One region of the Paenibacillus sp. FSL R5-0908 genome, then DNA from elsewhere that is predicted to be linked to it. Evidence: riboswitches for the same ligand, from Rfam matches in the RefSeq annotation. Region 1 holds a riboswitch; the other holds the start of a gene.
What was found. A riboswitch is a leader RNA that binds a small molecule or an ion and turns the genes downstream of it on or off. The one in region 1 is predicted to bind cyclic di-GMP.
Positions count from the first base shown of each region.

Region 2: another riboswitch for cyclic di-GMP. It lies ahead of MKZ09_RS05395 (glycosyl hydrolase); the one in region 1 lies ahead of MKZ09_RS03025 (choice-of-anchor A family protein).

Region 1 covers NZ_JBBOUV010000001.1:647,897-652,778, forward strand. Annotated here, with positions in the region: gene MKZ09_RS03005 (MarR family winged helix-turn-helix transcriptional regulator) at 1-365, opposite strand, end outside; gene MKZ09_RS03010 (hypothetical protein) at 577-1,029, shown strand; gene MKZ09_RS03015 (ASCH domain-containing protein) at 1,119-1,532, shown strand; gene MKZ09_RS03020 (hypothetical protein) at 1,732-2,124, opposite strand; cyclic di-GMP riboswitch class I at 2,621-2,711, shown strand; gene MKZ09_RS03025 (choice-of-anchor A family protein) at 2,820-4,882, shown strand, end outside.
Region 2 covers NZ_JBBOUV010000001.1:1,212,230-1,217,111, forward strand. Annotated here, with positions in the region: gene MKZ09_RS05385 (UDP-glucose dehydrogenase family protein) at 1-113, shown strand, start outside; gene MKZ09_RS05390 (sugar phosphate nucleotidyltransferase) at 819-2,192, shown strand; cyclic di-GMP riboswitch class I at 2,329-2,408, shown strand; gene MKZ09_RS05395 (glycosyl hydrolase) at 2,421-3,971, shown strand; gene MKZ09_RS05400 (glycosyl hydrolase) at 4,123-4,882, shown strand, end outside.

The DNA.
Region 1 (4,882 bases):
ATTTCTTGTTCAGAAATATTTTTAAGTGCGTTATCCATGATTTCGTCACTAAGAACTTCTATTTGATTCTTAATTATCATTCCCGAATCTGTAATGAATACAAGATTTGATCGTTTATCATTTGGATTATCTCTAATGTCCAGAAGCCCTTTTGCTTTAAGTCGCTCGAGTATACCCGTTATTGTAGGGCGATCCGAGTAAGTTCGCTCTGCAATCATAGCTGGAGTTGTTCCTTCTAAATGAATAGATATATCTTTTAATACGGCCCATTGAGGAGCTGTTACATTATAAAGTAAAAGTTTTTTTGTTAAGCTTTTTTTCATTTCAAGACTTACTCTTATTAATAACTGTCCTGGGTTGTCCATAAATTAATTCCCCTCTTTACATAGTTTGTACACTAACTATTTGATTAGTATACAAACTATATTCTCCTTTATCAATTTTAATTATTTTATTTGTTTAAATTGGGGGGAGTTACAGGTGAATGTCTATAATATTGATATTTAGAACTTTTGTTTGTATATAATAAAAATGAATGTTCTTATAGCATACATTAAGTTTTGGGAGGGGAATATTATGATAAAATATGGATTTCAGTTTTCGTTGAAAGGCCTTTTATTATACACTTTACAGCTACTTCCTAATATAATCTGGATGTTAGTGCCTCCTGCAAATAATGTGCTTACTGGAAACAGTTCCACCCATAAAACATTGAATATTATAGAAGGATTGTTTGGAGTGTTGACGGTTATTCTTATGGTTGTTCTGATAAACAAAGGCGAAGGAAGTAACAGCAACCTTTACATTGGACTAGCAGTTTTGTTTTTGGCAGCCTATTATATTTCTTGGATGCTCTATTATAATGGGGTGGTTGCTCCGTGGTTACTGATACTAGGAATTGCAAGCATGCCGCCTTTGTATTTCTTTTTCGTTGGACTTTGGATGAAAAACTATCTCCTCCTCGTTCCATGTGCTATTTTTGGAATTACCCATATTTTGATTACTAGCATGAATTTTTTGAGACCATAAATTATACTTATGAATTACTGTGACCATACTCTGAATATGCAAGCCTAAGGTGATCGTTTCAGGGTCATTCGTAGGAGAGGATAATTATCATGCGGTGTATAACAATACGGCAGCCTTGGGCGACCTTAATTGCTCTTGGTGAAAAAGAGTTTGAAACTCGTTCATGGAGAACAGCCTACCGCGGCGAGTTAGGCATTCATGCCGGGATGCGGATCGACAAAAAGATTTGTGAACAGGAACCGTACAAATCAGTATTGGCGAGACATGGCTATACAGCGAATAATTTGCCGACAGGAGCTATTATTGCTACAGGTCAGCTCGCGGGATGTTATGTGGTTACTCCAGAGGTGGATTTAAGGGAATGGATCAATGGGAACGAATATGATTTTGGCGACTATAGCGAAGGACGGTTTGCTTGGAAGCTTGAAGGGGTTCATCCATTAAGCCATCCGATTCCAGCTAAAGGTCGGCTAAGCTTGTGGGAGCACTCTAATCACTTCTGAACGGCGAACAATATTTTTAATGTAATTTTTATGTGCCTATCAGCTTTTTTTCAGGTTCGAGGTATATATTAGAGACACCAAACACCCCCCAGTGTTTTGTGGTATATCTCTCTCAGGTCTTGCCAACTCCCATGGTAAGGCCTATTTTTTTGTTCACTAATTGATTGGGGGGAGAGAGCGCAGCGGCTTCTATACAGCTTTACTTAATCTGGTACTGTTCTTCGTAACTCTTAAAAGATGAAATATCCAGCCCTAGGTATCTGCGCATATGGATGGCAGCCTGAGCCGCAACAATGTCATTCAACAGCAGCATTCGTTCGTGATAGCCACGACATATATACTTGGCTTCAATTCCCGTATTAAGTCTGTTTTGCTCATACACCTTGATTCCCCGTCTTCTCATTTCTGCACGAACATCCCTTAGATCTGTTGTAGCTACTGCAGCAGCTGTTCCAAGCACCTCCAGATAAGGGGCGGGTGTTCGTAAGTGTGTAGATAAAATGGCGGAGTCCCGTTCGAAAGCTGATAAAATCATCGGAAGCAATAAATAAGATTTCACCAGCATGTTGTCCCTGCTTTCTGCTCTATGCATGAATCTCATCACCTCTAATAGGAACGTATATTCGTATTCTACCCCGATATTCCAAAAATAATCAATGGTATTTCTAAACAGCTTATCCAATGTGATTAAATTCACAACTAAATAACGAAGAATAAATTATATTAAAAATTGTAATAATAAAAATTAATATATCGGACGCACATAAAGGAGAATTATGATGGAAAAAGAGGGCAGCCTCCAGCGTGGATTGTTTTTTGGTTTAATTCTGAGTGTTCCCTTATGGATATCCATATTGGGCTATATACAGTTACTTTAAAATTTAATGAAAAACCTTATGCGAAGCGCCTTTAGGCGCTTTTTTTGTGTGGTACTAATGCGGGGGGATTATCGAAAGGAATTGATTGACAATTGTGGGTGTCGGGCGCTAAACTGTTATTAATTCAAAAGTATTAAAAGTCATAGACTGTTATTGGATAGAATGCTTCAGCTACCAGTTCTGGACTTGCAGTGTAATACATATATATAGTCATGATAATAGCAAACCGTCTGAAAGGGCGGGACGCAAAGTCCAGGAGTCTAAAGTGTCTTAAAGGCACAATGACCGTCCGACTGCCATGAGAAGGGAATTCCACTTCTTTTTGGCGGTCTTTTTTGTTGTTAGGTCCTTTAGAGTTTCTGGTAATTATTCTGATTAATATAAATCATAGTTTTAGGAGGTGTGCCATTTGAAAAGAAGAATAAAACCGTTACTCTCGCTTGTATTAGCTGGGATTTTGACGGTAGGTAGTGGGCTTTCCTCATTGGGAGCTGGAGTTGCTGGAGCTAGTAGTTCTTCTACATTGGGAATTGCAGCGGTCTACAACGTGTTTATTCTAGGGGATATAACAACAGTTTCGGATACGGAAGGAAGGTTTGCTGCTGGAGGTAACGTTAACTTAACCAACTATAGTGTTGGAGATAGGTTGAACGCTGCAGAGGTTTCCCTGACTGACACACTTGTTGTTGGAGGGAATCTTACTTTCAACGGAGGTACTGTTTATGGGAATATCGTGTACGGGGGAGATTTTTCAGGGAATGTAACGCTCCTCAAGGGTGGTACAAAAAGACAGGGGAGTACGATTGACTTTTCAGCCGTAGGTCAGTCTTTGAAGGACAAATCAGCAGAACTTGCAGCATTGCCGGCGAATGGAACAACAGTGTACCAATATGGCAGCCTTACCCTGACAGGTACAGATCCTGCGGTCAATGTTTTTAATGTTCCAGGAGATAACGTCTCTAATACCTACGGAATTACAATAAATGTTCCTTCAGGATCTACTGCAATTATTAATATTGATGGTTCTAACGTAAAAATGAAAAACTTCGGATTTCTACCTAATAACGTGTTGAACAGCAAGAAAATTTTGCTTAACTTTAGCCAAGCTGCGTATCTTGATATGGCAGGCATAGGTGTAATGGGAAGCATACTTGCCCCCTATGCTCATGTTGATTTTATTAATGGTCAGATTAACGGTACTTTAGTGGCGGCTTCACTCAAAGGTACTGGTGGTGGTGAATTTCACCACTATCCATACGATGGTGATGAACCTGGACCAACGCCGACACCAACGCCGACACCAACGCCAACAGTGACACCAACGCCGACACCAACACCGACACCGACGCCGACAGTGACACCAACGCCGACAGTGACACCAACACCAACGCCGACAGTGACACCAACACCAACGCCAACACCGACGCCGACGCCGACAGTGACGCCAACGCCAACGCCGACAGTGACACCGACGCCAACACCATGTCCCACGCCGACAGTGACACCAACGCCGACACCAACGCCGACAGTGACACCAACGCCGACACCAACGCCGACAGTGACACCAACACCAACGCCGACAGTGACACCAACACCAACGCCAACACCGACGCCGACGCCGACAGTGACACCAACACCGACACCAACACCGACGCCGACAGTGACACCAACACCGACACCGACGCCGACAGTGACACCAACACCAACGCCGACACCAACACCAACACCGACGCCGACAGTGACGCCAACACCAACGCCGACGCCGACAGTGACACCAACGCCGACAGTGACACCAACGCCGACAGTGACACCAACACCGACGCCGACAGTGACACCAACGTCGACACCGACACCGACGCCGACACCAACGCCGACAGTGACACCAACGCCGACACCGACGCCGACGCCAACACCGACGCCGACAGTGACGCCGACACCAACACCGACAGTGACGCCGACGCCGACACCAACGCCGACGCCAACAGTGACACCAACGCCAACACCAACGCCGACAGTGACACCAACGCCGACACCAACGCCAACACCGACGCCGACGCCAACACCGACGCCGACAGTGACACCAACACCAACACCGACGCCGACACCAACGCCGACAGTGACACCAACGCCGACAGTGACACCGACACCGACAGTAACACCAACGCCGACGCCAACGCCAACAGTGACACCAACGCCGACGCCGACACCAACGCCAACGCCGACAGTGACGCCGACACCAACAGTGACGCCGCCTGAGGCAACACCGACACCGACGGTAACGCCTGAAGCAACGCCAACACCGACGGTAACACCAGAAGCAACACCGACACCGACGGTAACGCCAGAGGTAACACCAACACCAACACCAACGGTAACGCCTGAGGCAACACCAACGTCGACACCAGAGACTTCGGTGTTCCCGACACCAACGCCATCATCCGTAATTGGCACTATAGTTCTTGCAGAAGATCC
Region 2 (4,882 bases), 560 kb from region 1:
ATGTGTATTCCAAGGAGCAAATTGAGGGTACCGGCCTCGTTTATCATTCTGTCGGCCGCCCGCAGATGGGTGGATTGAGCGGTTATTCTGCTAGTGTGGCTGGAGCGGTTTAATCTAAGTTATATGGATTGAACTTGTGATTTTTCTATTTAGGGATGAGCCGTGACTCCAGAGAATGTTTGGACTTCCAGCCGCTGTTGTCTGCAGATTTCCTGATTTTAACCGCTGATAGCGGTAGAAATCCGCAGACAAAGGTGGACCTATAGCTCCTCCAGTTCCAAAATTCTCCTCCGCCACTTCGTTCCCTTATTTTAAGTTTCTAAGCAATTTATATAGTTAGTGTACTCTGATTGTTTATCGCAGCAGCAGTAGCAGTAGCACTTATTGTTGTCATTGTCTCTGTCTCTGTGGTGGCAACTAGTCTTGCTCTTTTAGTTGCAGTTGTTCTTGCAGTTGCTGCTGCCTCCATAGGAGCAGAAGCAAATCTTTAGAAAAACGTGCTGCCTTCCGGCTGGTACAGCCCGGTGCAGTACGGTTCAAGCATTTAGAGGAAGTTGGTTAGGTAAAGAACGGAAAGGGAATTTGGAACTGTAGAAACGGAGTGTTCGCCTTTATCCTCGGATTTCTACCGCGAGAAGCGGTCCAATCAGGAAATCTGAGGATAACAGCGATCGGAAGTCCAAAATCCCTTGGAGTGGTTCATACCTAATAAATTTTTAAAAAAATGCATCCGCTCGAACTAAGGCTAAGCGGAAGCTATACGTTTTGATAACAATTCCATTATGCTCGATTTCCATAATTCAAGGAGGGTTCATTCTATGAAAATGGTACTTCTATCAGGCGGTTCAGGTAAACGGTTATGGCCGTTGTCCAACGACTCACGTTCAAAGCAATTTCTAAAGGTACTTGAAAGCCCTCAAGGTGAACCGGAATCTATGGTACAACGTGTCTGGAGACAGCTGGAGGAAGCAGGGATGGCAGAATCATCTTATCTGGCCACCGGCCGCGGCCAAGTAGAAATGATCCAAAGCCAATTGGGAAGTCATGTGCCGATTATCGTCGAACCGGAGCGTCGGGATACTTTTCCGGCTATCGCCTTAACAGCTACCTATCTTTATTCAGTGGCAGGTGTTTCTCCAGCGGAGACGGTAGCAATATTGCCTGTTGACCCTTATGTAGAAGCATCCTTTTTCGATACCATAGCTATGCTTGAGGGGACCATGCTGGAAAGTGGAGCAAATCTGGCACTAATGGGTGTTGTTCCTGAACATGCCTCAGAGAAATACGGATATATTATTCCTACCACCGAAGAGGCGGGGGAAAATGGTTTTATGAAGGTAAGTCACTTTCAAGAGAAACCAGACCGCATACAAGCAGAACAGCTCATCGAGCAAAATGCCTTGTGGAATTGCGGAGTGTTTGCTTTCCGCTTAGGGTACTTGTTAGATATTTTGCAGCGTAAAGGGTTGCCTTTAGGATATGAAGAATTGCAGAAGCAGTATAAGCTATTGTCTTCCATCAGCTTTGATTATGAAGTGGTGGAGAAAGAAGAACATATTGTAGTGCAGCCGTATGATGGATTCTGGAAGGATCTTGGAACGTGGAATACGCTGACAGAGGAAATGAGCAGCAAGCATGTAGGAAAAGGTTTTGTGACGGCGGATTCTGAGGGGACTTGCTTGATTAATGAGCTGGATATTCCGATTACGGTAATTGGTGCGAAGGATCTGATCATTGCGGCTAGCCCGGATGGGATTCTAGTTACTCATAAAGCTGAGAGCCCACGGATTAAAGAAGTGCTGAAAACCTTTGAACAGAGACCGATGTACGAGGAACGCCGTTGGGGCCATTACAAAGTTATCGATTATGTGAAATATGATGAAGGCAATGAAGTGCTGACCAAACGGATTTTTATATCCGAGGGGAATAATATCAGCTATCAATTACATCGCAAGCGTAGTGAAATTTGGACAATCGTTAGCGGCGAAGCAAGTATTGTGCTGAATGAGAAAAAACATAATGTGAAGGCTGGGGACGTGGTACGTATACCTGAAGGAACGAAGCACGCGATCCTTGCTTTGACGGATGTTGAGTTTATAGAAGTACAGACAGGTTCTGAATTAGTTGAAGAAGATAACATACGTATTACTTTAGACTGGAATGATATAGAACTACAACAATTCATTTCATAGGTCTAACCTATCTATTTAACCAATTGAAAATTTCTTGAAACAGGTAAAATGACTCAATTATCAAAAAAAGTCATAAAAACACTAAATATATCATTAATTGTCGTCGATACTTACGGTAAGAGAGAATATTTCTCTTAAATTGAAAAGGCAAACCTATCGAAAGGTAGGGACGCAAAGCTATAGGGCCTTCGAAAGAGTGGCAGCCTGGCTACCGAAAGGGAGATTATTTTGAAAGCTTACCGTACGTATCGATTGTTTGGTGCATTTCTGTCACTCGTCCTGTTTCTGACTGCACTTCCGCTTGCTGTTGGAATTTCGCCGTCTGTTGTCATAGCTGCTTCAAATTCTGGAACGCCAGTTACCCCAGGTGCCTCACCTGAAGCCGTAAAGCTGCTTAACTATTTTTACTCGATCTCAGGAAAAGGTATTATTGCCGGTCAACATGACTATTTAGAAAGTCCAGATGAAATTAACAATATGCTGAAGGGAACCAGCGGACAATATGCGGCTCTTCACGGTTATGAAATGGGTGCGATCAGTGGTCAGTCCGAAGCAACGATGGCTTGGCAACGTCAAAATGTGGTGAACAGCGCCATCAACTGGAATAAAGCGGGCGGGATCGTAGCTATGACTTTTCATGCTAACCTGCCGGGCACCTCTTATGACTGGGATAATGTAAAAAAAACACTTAGCCAGAGTGAGTTCGATAGTTACGTTACACCGGGTACCAAGCAATATAACAATCTGATCGCTGAGCTTGATAAGGTGGCAGTCTCTTTAAAAAGCTTGCGCGATGCCAATGTTCCGGTGCTTTGGAGACCCTATCATGAAATGAACGGGAACTGGTTCTGGTGGGGGAAGAAAAATAACTTTTCTAAACTATGGAATATTATGTATGACCGTTTTGTTAACGTTCATAAATTAAATAATTTGTTATGGGTATGGAGTCCGAATGCTCCCAATGTTTGGTCAGATCCTTATGCGCTAACTTATCCAGGTGCTGATAGAGTAGATATTCTGGCAGCAGATATATATGAAAATGATTACCAGCAAAAATACTATGACAGCTTATTGAGTCTAGCCGCAGGCAAACCGATTGCGATCGGGGAGAATGGTGAAATGCCTAATCTGGAGAAGCTTCAGCAATCGCAAAGTAAATGGACGTACATGATGAGCTGGGGAAAAATGCTTTACGAGAATAACAGTTCAGACACAATCAAAACATTTATGAATAGCAACTATACCCTGACCAGAGATAAATTAAATACGGGTCTGGCACCGACACCTAGCGCCGCCCCAGCGCCGGCACCTTCCGAAGAAGAGGGGGAGGCAGCAATTCCTCTCGCGAAGGGGCTTGCAGGAGAGTATTACAACAACATGCAATTGTCGGGAGCAGCAGCTCTTAACAGAACTGATGCAATAATCGATTTCAATTGGCGGCAAGGCTCGCCGGATGCCGCCCTCGGGATTGATCGGTTCTCCATACGTTGGAGCGGTAAAATTAAGCCATTATATAATGAGCAATATACATTTTACACTACCTCAGATGATGGCATCCGTGTCTGGGTGAATGGGGAATCCCTTATTGATAGTTGGACTAAGCAAAGTGGTACTGAGCGTAAGGGCACTATAACGCTGAAGGCTGGCCAGCTATATGATATCAAGGTGGAGTATTACGAGAATGAAGGCGATGCGAGAGTCCGCTTGATGTGGGAAAGTGCTAGTCAAGCTAAAGAGACAGTACCAGCAAGTGCACTTTTTCTTCCGGATGTCTCCTGATTGATGAAAATTAAAGGTCGATCCTTAGTGGCTCTGCGTTATTGCAGAGCTACTAAGCTATAGTCCTCATTAGGTCAGAAGACGATTGTCCGATAACAGGTATGTTTTTAACACCTGTGGAGGCAGTACAGCTACCGAAAGGAGGATTTATTTGCTTAAATATTATAAGAAAAACAGATTGTTGTTTACTATGTTACCGGTGTTTATTATTTTTTCCTTGCTGCCTTGGGGAGAGGTTAAAAGTCTTCCGAAGGCTATGAGTGTTTCTTCCTCCCTACCTCCGGCTATACCAAGTAATCCTTCGGCTTCTGAAGAAGCCAAGCAACTGCTGAGTAATTTGGTGAATCTACGTGGCAAAGGGATCTTGTCCGGCCAACATGATTATCTAGAAAGTCCAGATGAACTGGTTCATAAGCTGAAGAATACTTCGGGACAAAATGCTGTTCTACATGGTTATGAATTAGGGGCGATTAATAATCAATCCGCAGGGACAATCGCAGAACAGCGGCAAGCTGTTATAGACAGTGCAATTGAATGGCATCAAGAGGGTGGCATTGTAGCCATGACATTCCATCAGAGTTTACCTGGAACCTCTCCAGAATGGTCCAATGTAAATAGAAGTCTCAGTCAAGAGAAATTTAATGCTTATGTTACACCTGGGACGGCTCAGTATAAGAGGCTAATCTCAGATCTAGACGAGGTTGCGGGGTATTTGGGTCAGTTGCGTGATGCCGGAGTTCCGGTCTTATGGCGACCTTACCATGAAATGAATGGCGGTTGGTTTTGGTGGGGGAAAAAGGACAATTTTTCAGAGCTGTGGAGTATTGTCTATGATCGTTTTGTAAACACACACAAGCTAAATAATCTACTGTGGGTGTGGAATCCGAATGCGCCGAATGAATGGGCAGATC